Regions from separate parts of the Siminovitchia jepli genome, predicted to be linked through region 2. Evidence: a T-box and tRNA genes for the amino acid it is inferred to sense, from the RefSeq annotation. Region 2 holds a T-box; the other holds one or more tRNA genes.

Region 1 (4,431 bases), on a different contig from region 2:
AAATCATCAGCAGCATGTCTTAAAAAATATCAACTTAAAAATAAAAAAGGGAGAGTTCGTATCTGTCATGGGTCCATCCGGTTCAGGAAAATCAACCTTGCTTTACAATTTAAGCGGAATGGACCGCTGTACAAGTGGCCGGGTGTTGTTTCATGGCCGGGAGCTCTCCAGTCTCCCGGAAAAAGAATTATCGGATGTTCGTTTATTTCAAATGGGTTTTATTTTTCAGCAGATTCATCTTTTAAAAAGCCTGTCCATTTTTGACAACATCATTCTTGCAGCCTATTTGGCGAAAAAGGAACATCGTCATGATATTAACATCAGGGCAAAAGCTTTAATGAAGAAAGCGGGAATTTACCAGCTGGCCAAAAATGACATAACACAGGCTTCAGGCGGACAATTGCAAAGAGCCGCCATATGCAGGGCGTTGATGAACCAGCCCGATATCATTTTTGGAGATGAACCAACCGGAGCGCTCGATACGAAATCTGCCGAAGATATTATGGATATACTGCGCGGAATAAACGAATCAGGGACAACGGTCCTTTTAGTCACACATGATTTGAAGGTTGCAGCCAAAACCGGGCGTGTCCTTTATATGGTGGATGGAAGGATTGTCGGAGAAAAACGGCTTGGTCAATATAACAAAGAAAACAATGATCTTGGGGCAAGGGAAAAAATATTGTCCAGATGGTTGACAAAGGGGTAATTTTTTATCAGGAATTCATATCCCATCATGGATAAGGGAAGGTGTGAGTCAGAAATGTCTATGTGGCATCTGCTCTTTTACTGGTTACCTCCATAAAAAATAAACATCATCCTGTCTCGTGATGGGGTTGCGTATATTTTTTTATAATCCGGAAAAGTTTCCCAATAATTATATTATTGAATACTTATTTAAGGCGATATCAAGCTTTTGGCTTAATTCGATTGTCTGATTATGATTTAACCCTTTTGACATGCCGATTCGTATCATTTCTTTTCTCAGGGCGTTAATTTCTGACAACAATGCTTCCTTTCCGTTCGGTTTTTTTTGCTCCATAAATTCCGATTCTCCTTTTGAAAATAATAGAGAGCATGCAGACAGGGATTTCGTCATTCAATACATAGTCATGATGGAGATATACATTTTCGGATATGTTCGGGTTACTCAAAAGATTACATAGAGTATACCATATGTTGAGTTTGTTTTTCTACAAAGATACAATATATAGTGGTATTATTTTTGGTTTTTTGACGACAGCAGTAAAATGTTACAAAAAAAGGTGCTTTTATTTCTTTTGCACCTTCCATTCTTTTAACAGTGTTTCAGCTATTTTTTTCAATGCCTCGTCTTTATTCCCGGCTTCGATTAGAATCGTATCTTTATTTTTATGAACTTGAGTAGAATGTTCATACCTCGGATCATAATAGTAAGTTAATAAAAGTTCTGCAGCGGAAGCAAAACGGCCGTTTTCAATAGCGGCTTCAATTTCTTTGGCTATGGGTGTATGGATTCTTTTTTTTATAAAACGAAAAGCTTCCTGAAATCGTTCGGGGGACTGCCATGGCCGATAGTCTTCAAGAATATGCTTGATTCTTTCCTTGATGGGCAAACGGATAAACAGATGAAGTCCCTGCTCTTTTTTCTCGTAAAGAAATTCGGGCAGGGACGCTTTCCCGATTCGTCTGCTTTCCCCCTCAATCAAAACATAAGGTTCCTCCCAAAAATCAACCATTGTTTCAACAAGCAGGGAATCAAATTTCTTTTGATTGGACGGATTGAGTCCGATGTGGCCGAAGATAGAGCCACGGTGGCCAGCCATTTTTTCCAAATCCATTACGGGAAAACCCATTTGTGACAGCTCTCTTAAGATCGCTGTTTTTCCCGTTCCAGTATATCCGTTCAAGACAATCAGTTTTGGAGGAAATTTGGCTTCTGCCAATTTTTGAACGACCCATTTGCGATAGGAACGGATCCCGCCGAGAAGCCGGTTTGCATGGATCCCCATCAAATCCAGCATGGTTGCAGCCGTTTTGCTCCGCATGCCTCCCCGCCAACAAAAAACTGTCAGCGGTGTATCTATTTGTTTGAATGCAGAAATAAAGGAGGGCAGCTTTTGCGAAAAGATTGCCACTCCTCTTTCCATGGCCGCCTCTTTTCCGAAATGCTTATAGATGGTCCCTACCTCTGCACGCTCTGCATCATTGAAAACGGGGATGTTTATGCTCCCGGGAATCGTTGCCTCGTTGAATTCACCAGGGGAACGGACGTCTACAATTGTATGCTTTTCTGTTTTCCTTAACGCCAACAAATCCGTTAACGCGATGTCATTAAACATCCACATCACCTTCTAACTGAATCGATCTAAGGCTGTGCACCCATGCTCCGGTGAACAACACCCGATACCGCGGGGGGGGCGAATTTCGATTCTTTATCACCTATGGGGTGCCCGTCAACAAGGGGGCATGTACACATCATTTTTTCAGCCAGTCTTTTCATGTAATAATGGTATTGTAGCATAAACAAAAAAAATCCCCGAATGAGGGATTTTTATTTGAAGAGTATGTATGGCGGAGAAGGTGGGATTTGAACCCACGTGGCGGTTGCCCGCCCTAATGCATTTCGAGTGCATCCCCTTCAGCCGGACTTGGGTACTTCTCCATATTGGCGATTTAATACTGCAAAAGAATACGGGCGACAATTCCGCTTGTTCAGAAGCAAACACGGCTCTCCAGCATCGGAATTGTTAAAAGTGCTGGTGACAGGACTCGAACCTGCGACCCCGTCATTACGAGTGACGTGCACTACCAACTGTGCTACACCAGCATTTCTGTTAAAAAGTCACATAAAAATAATAATATATATGAATCATTTTTTCAATCATTTTTATTTGGAAACCATTCCTGTTCCTGCCAACACAGATTTTTAGTTTTTTTTAAAACTAGTTCCCTGCGGGAACTTGATCATTGATATAATATATAAAAAAAGTATAAATAAGGGGAAACGATCTGGATGAGCATTATTGAAATTTTCCAAAAGAAAGGCGTCAAACGCATCATTATTTTTGCTTTGATTGTCTTGATTTTATACAGCTTGAGAAGCATGATGAACTTGATTTTACTGACCTTTATCTTTTCGTATTTAATGAATCGCCTGATTGAATTTGCTGCAAAGCGCCTCCCGATTCACAGGAAGCTGCTCGTTTTGTTCATGTATATAATTATTGTCGGCGTACTGACATACGGGCTTGTAAAATATCTTCCCATCCTAACATGGGAAATAAGCCAGCTGGTTAAACAAGTCACCGCTTTTTACACCCAGCCGCATGAAAATACGGTAATTAAATATATTGAAACGATCATTTCCAAAAACCAAATAGTAGCCTATTTGGAAAACGGCTTTTCTTTTCTGATCAAATCGTTCACCGATATTAGCAAAACAAGCATACAAGTAATAGTTGCTTTAGTATTGAGCCTGTTTTTCCTGCTGGAAAAACCGCGGTTAAAAGAATTCACTTCGAAATTTAAAAACAGCAAACTCGCCCCATTTTATTTTGAAATTGAGTTTTTTGGAAAAAAATTTACACGCACCTTCGGAAAGGTGATCGAAGTCCAGTTTATGATTGCCCTTGTCAATTGCTTTTTGACGGTGGTTGCACTCATCATCTTGGGTTTTCCTCAATTATTTGTATTGGCCCTCATGGTTTTTTTCCTGGGACTTATCCCGGTAGCCGGCGTGTTCATTTCCTTGATCCCGCTTTGTTTGATCGCCTATTCGATCGGCGGTTTAATAAAGGTCGTTTATGTGGTGGTGGCCATTACGATCATTCATGCCGTTGAGGCCTATGTATTAAATCCGAAGCTCATGTCGGCTAAAACCGACCTGCCTGTATTTTACACGTTTATTGTCCTGATTTTCTCGCAAAATTTCTTTGGGGTCTGGGGGCTCATTATCGGGATTCCGGTATTTGTGTTTTTGCTTGACGTCTTGGAAGTGACAAATAAAGAGAAAATTCCCGAAGTATAAAATATTCGTTTCAAAACAGCGGAGGGTTGAATCCCCGCTGTTTTTTGTTTTTCCAATAACAGGAACGTCCTTCGAACTAACATTTTTAAGGGGTGTCAAAAGGAATCCGGATTTTCACCGGCAGGATATATATGGGGCAATTGAAAACGGTGATTACCCCGAATATGAGCTGGGTGTACAGATCATTGCTGAGGAAGATGAGTTCCAATTTGATTTTGATATACTGGATCCAACGAAACTATGGCCGGAGGAAGATGTTCCGGTAAAGATTATAGGGAAAATGACGTTAAATCGAAATGTGGATAATGTGTTTGCGGAAACGGAGCAAGTGGCATTTCACCCGGGAAATGTTGTACCGGGAATAGACTTTACAAACGATCCGCTTCTGCAAGGAAGATTGTTTTCCTATACGGACACTCAAC
Region 2 (4,431 bases):
GAAGATGCGCTCAATGTTAACGCGGATGCGGCGATCCTCGTTGAAGCGTCTACAGGAAAGATACTATACGCAAAAAATGAAGATACAGCGCTCGGCATAGCCTCGATGTCCAAAATGATGACCGAGTATTTAATGTTCGAAGCGATTAAAAATAAACAAATATCCTGGGAACAGGAACAAACCATCAGTGATTATGTTCACCAGGTATCCGTTGATACGAATCTTTCAAATGTGCCGCTGGAGGCCGGGAAAAAATATTCAATCCGGCAATTGTATGAAGCGATGGCGATTTATTCGGCGAACGGCGCCACGATTGCCATTGCCGAAGCCATAGCGGGATCGGAAAAAAAGTTTGTTGACATGATGAACAAAAAAGCGGAGGAGCTGGGACTTGAAAACTATAAATTTGTTAATTCAACGGGTCTAAACAATAAGGATTTAAAAGGCAAACATCCGGAGGGAACCGGACCGGAAGACGAAAACATTATGTCTGCACGAGCCATGGCAAAACTTGCTTCCCGGCTAATGAATGATTATCCGGAAGTATTGGAAACAACGAGTGTACCCGTGAAAGAATTTCCCGGCATGCCTGGAAAAATGAAAAACTGGAACTGGATGCTCCCTTCTCTGATCTATGGCTATGAAGGCGTGGACGGGTTAAAAACCGGAACAACAGACTTTGCCGGATACTGTTTTACCGGAACGGCAAAACGGGATGGCCTTAGGGTCATCACGGTTGTCATGAATGCGAAAGGGAAAAATGGACAAGGTGAATATAAATCAAGATTTGACGAAACAAAGAAAATGATGGACTATGCATTTACAAATTTCTCCGTAAAGGAAATTTATCCGGAAGGCTATCAGGCAAAAGGGAATAAAACAGTTCCTGTTGTAAACGGAAAAGAAAAGTCTGTTGCCATTCAGTCTAAATCACCTTTACAAGTTGTTGTCAAAAACGGGGAAGATAAAATGTACAAACCCCAAGTTAAAATAGACAAAAAGAAACTGGATAAAGAGGGGAAATTGGCCGCACCAATTAAAAAAGGCGACAAATTGGGCGTATTGGAAGCTGTATATCAGGGTGAAGATCCTTACGGATATTTATCAAAAAGCAAATCAGCATCCGTAGATATGGTCACTGCAGAAAAAGTGGAAAAAGCCAACTGGTTTGTTTTAATGATGCGCGGAATAGGGAGCTTTTTCGGGGACGTATGGGACAGCGCGGCCAAAACGGTTAAGGGCTGGTTTTGAGAAGAGGCTGTTGGTTTAGAACGTAGATAAATGGGCACAATACTAGGATAAGACAGGTAACATTTGCATTACATATGGATATGTAGTATATTATCAACAAAAATACGAGTGATTGCATTGAAAGGAAGTAGTAGCAGGGACTGTGTCCTTTTTAGAGAGCCGGTGGCTGGTGAAAATCGGCGGCACTGCCTGTGAATCCATCCTTGAGCAAAAATGCCGAATGCCTGGGGCTAGTAAGCATTTTCGGGTCAACCCGTTATCAAATGAAGAGGAAAGCTTTCGCTTTCAATTTGGGTGGCAACGCGGGTAACTCTCGTCCCTTTGGGATCGGGAGTTTTTTGTTTTTAAATAATTTTTAGGAGGTAATCGTATGCTTGATATGAAGACTCTTCGGGGGAATGTAGAAGAAGTCAAGGAAAAATTGCAGCATCGCGGCGAGGATTTGGCTGATTTGGACAAGTTTGAACAACTTGATCAAAAACGGAGGGAAATGATTGTCCAGTCGGAACAGCTGAAAAATAAAAGAAATGAAGTATCGGAAAGAATTGCCCAGTTAAAAAAGGAAAAACAAAATGCAGATGATTTGATTCGTAAAATGCGGGAAGTTAGCCAGCAAATAAAAGAGTTGGACGGAGAACTTCGAATTATTGAAGAAGAATTGCAGCAATTGCTTTTAGCCATCCCCAATATCCCTCATGAAAGCGTCCCGGTTGGAGAGACGGAAAACGACAACGTCGAGGTGCGGAAGTGGGGAGACGTTCCCCAATTTTCATTTGAGCCAAAGCCGCATTGGGAATTGGCCGCCAATTTGGGCATATTGGACTTTGAACGGGCAGCCAAAGTAGCTGGAAGCCGTTTTGTCTTTTACAAAGGACTTGGAGCCCGGCTTGAGAGGGCACTCATTAATTTTATGATGGATATTCACGTGGAAGAACACGGGTACGAAGAGATGCTGCCGCCATACCTCGTTAACCGTACAAGCATGACGGGCACCGGACAGCTGCCGAAGTTTGCGGAGGATGCGTTTCATATCGAGAGTGATGATTTTTTCCTGATTCCGACTGCGGAAGTCCCTGTGACAAACTACCATCGCGATGAAATATTGGACGGCGGGCGCCTGCCTCTCAACTATGTGGCATACAGTGCCTGTTTTCGTTCGGAAGCCGGGTCCGCCGGGCGTGATACACGGGGGTTGATCCGCCAACACCAGTTTAATAAAGTAGAATTGGTTAAATTTGTAAAGCCGGAAGATTCGTATGACGAACTTGAGAAGCTGACAAACGATGCAGAAAAAGTATTGCAGCTATTGAATTTGCCGTATCGCGTCATGAGCATGTGTACAGCGGACCTTGGTTTTACAGCGGCTAAAAAGTATGATCTTGAAGTATGGATCCCGAGCTATAAAACATACCGGGAAATTTCATCTTGCTCAAACTTTGAAGCGTTTCAGGCAAGAAGAGCCAATATCCGTTTCCGTTCCGAACCAAAAGCGAAGCCGCAGCATGTCCACACGCTGAACGGTTCTGGCCTGGCTGTAGGAAGAACCGTGGCGGCGATCTTGGAAAATTACCAAAGGGAAGACGGCAGTGTCGAAATTCCTGAGGTGCTGCGCCCTTATATGAGAAATAAAGAAGTCATTAACTGAAAGAAGCGGTTCAAATGAGCCGCTTTTTTGTCATTTATCTTTTCACAACATTGAAATTATCAGTAATCAAGAGCCAATTTTGCGGAAACGGAAGTCCAAGCTTCCAGTAGCCGACACCGCGAAGATCCAATTCTTTGACCAAATCAAACTTTGCCTGGATGGAACGCGCATCTTCAAACCAAACTTCGTGCCTTCTTCCTTCTTCGTCTGTGTAATGGAAAAAAGGGGCCTGTGCAGTTGTATCGTATTCGATGGCTACGTTGTTTTCAAGAGCGAGACGAATGGCTGCCTGTGGACTGAGGGCTCTCGCGGTTGTTCCAGGAACAAAGGGAAGTGTCCAGTCATATCCGTAAAGATTTTGCCCCATCATGATTTTACGTGATGGCATTTCAGTCAAGGCATATTCCAGTACGTCCCGGACCGGGCCAATGGGGGAAACTGCCATTGCTGGGCCGCCGCTGTATCCCCATTCGTAAGTCATGATTAAGGAATAATCGACTATTTCACCGTGGGCCCGGTAATCATGGCCGGCATACCACTCTCCTGCCTGTGTTGCACTTGTTTTGGGGGCAAGTGCCGTCGAGATGACAAAACCTTCCGCATGGAAGCGATCGCGTGCTCTTCGGAGAAATTGGTTATACGGTTCGCGGTCTTCTGCCGCGATTCTTTCAAAGTCAAAATGAATATCTGTAAATCCTACTCTTCGTGCCTCCGTGACAATATTATTTAACAAAGCCGTTTGAGCTTCCTCATTTGTCAGCAAGATATGAACGAGTTCAGTACTGAATTGCCCTTCTTCCTGGTTTGCCAGAACCATGGCGAGGGATGTGTTATTTGCCCGGGCTATTTCGGGAAAACGGTTCAATTGCGGGGGATCCAACGTTCCGTCACGCCTTGGCAAGTAGGCAAACGGAGCCAAATACGTTAAATATGGGGATGCTTCTCTGGCACTCGACTCCAATGCGGGGGATACGGCTCCTGTACGTCTGGGTTCGACATAGGCTAGAAATTCCCCTTCTCTTTTGGGCCCTTGTGGGATATACAGCCGCAAGCCGACATTGATGGGCTGGTTAACATTAATCGCATTGATTCTCGCCAGTTCCTGGTAGGATATGCCAAACCTTCTGGCAATTGTGTACAGACTGTCACCAGGCTGCACCCAATAAAACCTGCCAATGATGGGAATAACAATCGCTTGCCCGACAACAAGCCGATCAGGGTTTTCCAAATCATTGGCTTCGGTTATGATGGCTGGAGCTATTCCATACAAGGAAGCAATTGAGGACAATGTCTGATTGGGCTCGACGACATGAATTTGCATGCTTACCCTCCTTAACTCTTTAAACAAACGCTTATCTTGTCCCATTGTATGCATGCCAGTGAAAATAAAGACCTGCATGGATGAATTTTGATACAATCAAATGTAACAAAGCTTTGAGGAGAAAATCCATGGAAAATGAAGAAAAATACATGAAAATTGCAATTGAAGAGGCAAAGAAGGCCCGCTTAATCGGTGAGGTTCCGATCGGGGCCAT

Evidence for each region. The T-box of region 2 lies ahead of serS (serine--tRNA ligase). A T-box ahead of a tRNA ligase gene usually reads a tRNA of that ligase, here a tRNA-Ser.
Region 1: it encodes a tRNA-Ser, which carries the amino acid that the T-box ahead of serS (serine--tRNA ligase) is inferred to sense. The anticodon was not compared.

The regions. Positions count from the first base shown of each region.
Region 1 covers NZ_JBFEGN010000051.1:5,888-10,318, forward strand. The annotation lists gene AB1L08_RS15150 (ABC transporter ATP-binding protein) at 1-709, shown strand, start outside; gene AB1L08_RS15155 (aspartyl-phosphate phosphatase Spo0E family protein) at 878-1,042, opposite strand; gene mnmH (tRNA 2-selenouridine(34) synthase MnmH) at 1,272-2,321, opposite strand; tRNA gene AB1L08_RS15165 (tRNA-Ser) at 2,552-2,644, opposite strand; tRNA gene AB1L08_RS15170 (tRNA-Thr) at 2,737-2,809, opposite strand; gene AB1L08_RS15175 (AI-2E family transporter) at 2,996-4,009, shown strand; partial or broken gene AB1L08_RS15180 (catalase) at 4,113-4,431, shown strand, end outside.
Region 2 covers NZ_JBFEGN010000025.1:35,163-39,593, reverse strand. The annotation lists gene AB1L08_RS10710 (serine hydrolase) at 1-1,251, shown strand, start outside; T-box leader at 1,360-1,575, shown strand; gene serS (serine--tRNA ligase) at 1,622-2,896, shown strand; gene AB1L08_RS10700 (LysM peptidoglycan-binding domain-containing protein) at 2,931-4,217, opposite strand; gene tadA (tRNA adenosine(34) deaminase TadA) at 4,346-4,431, shown strand, end outside.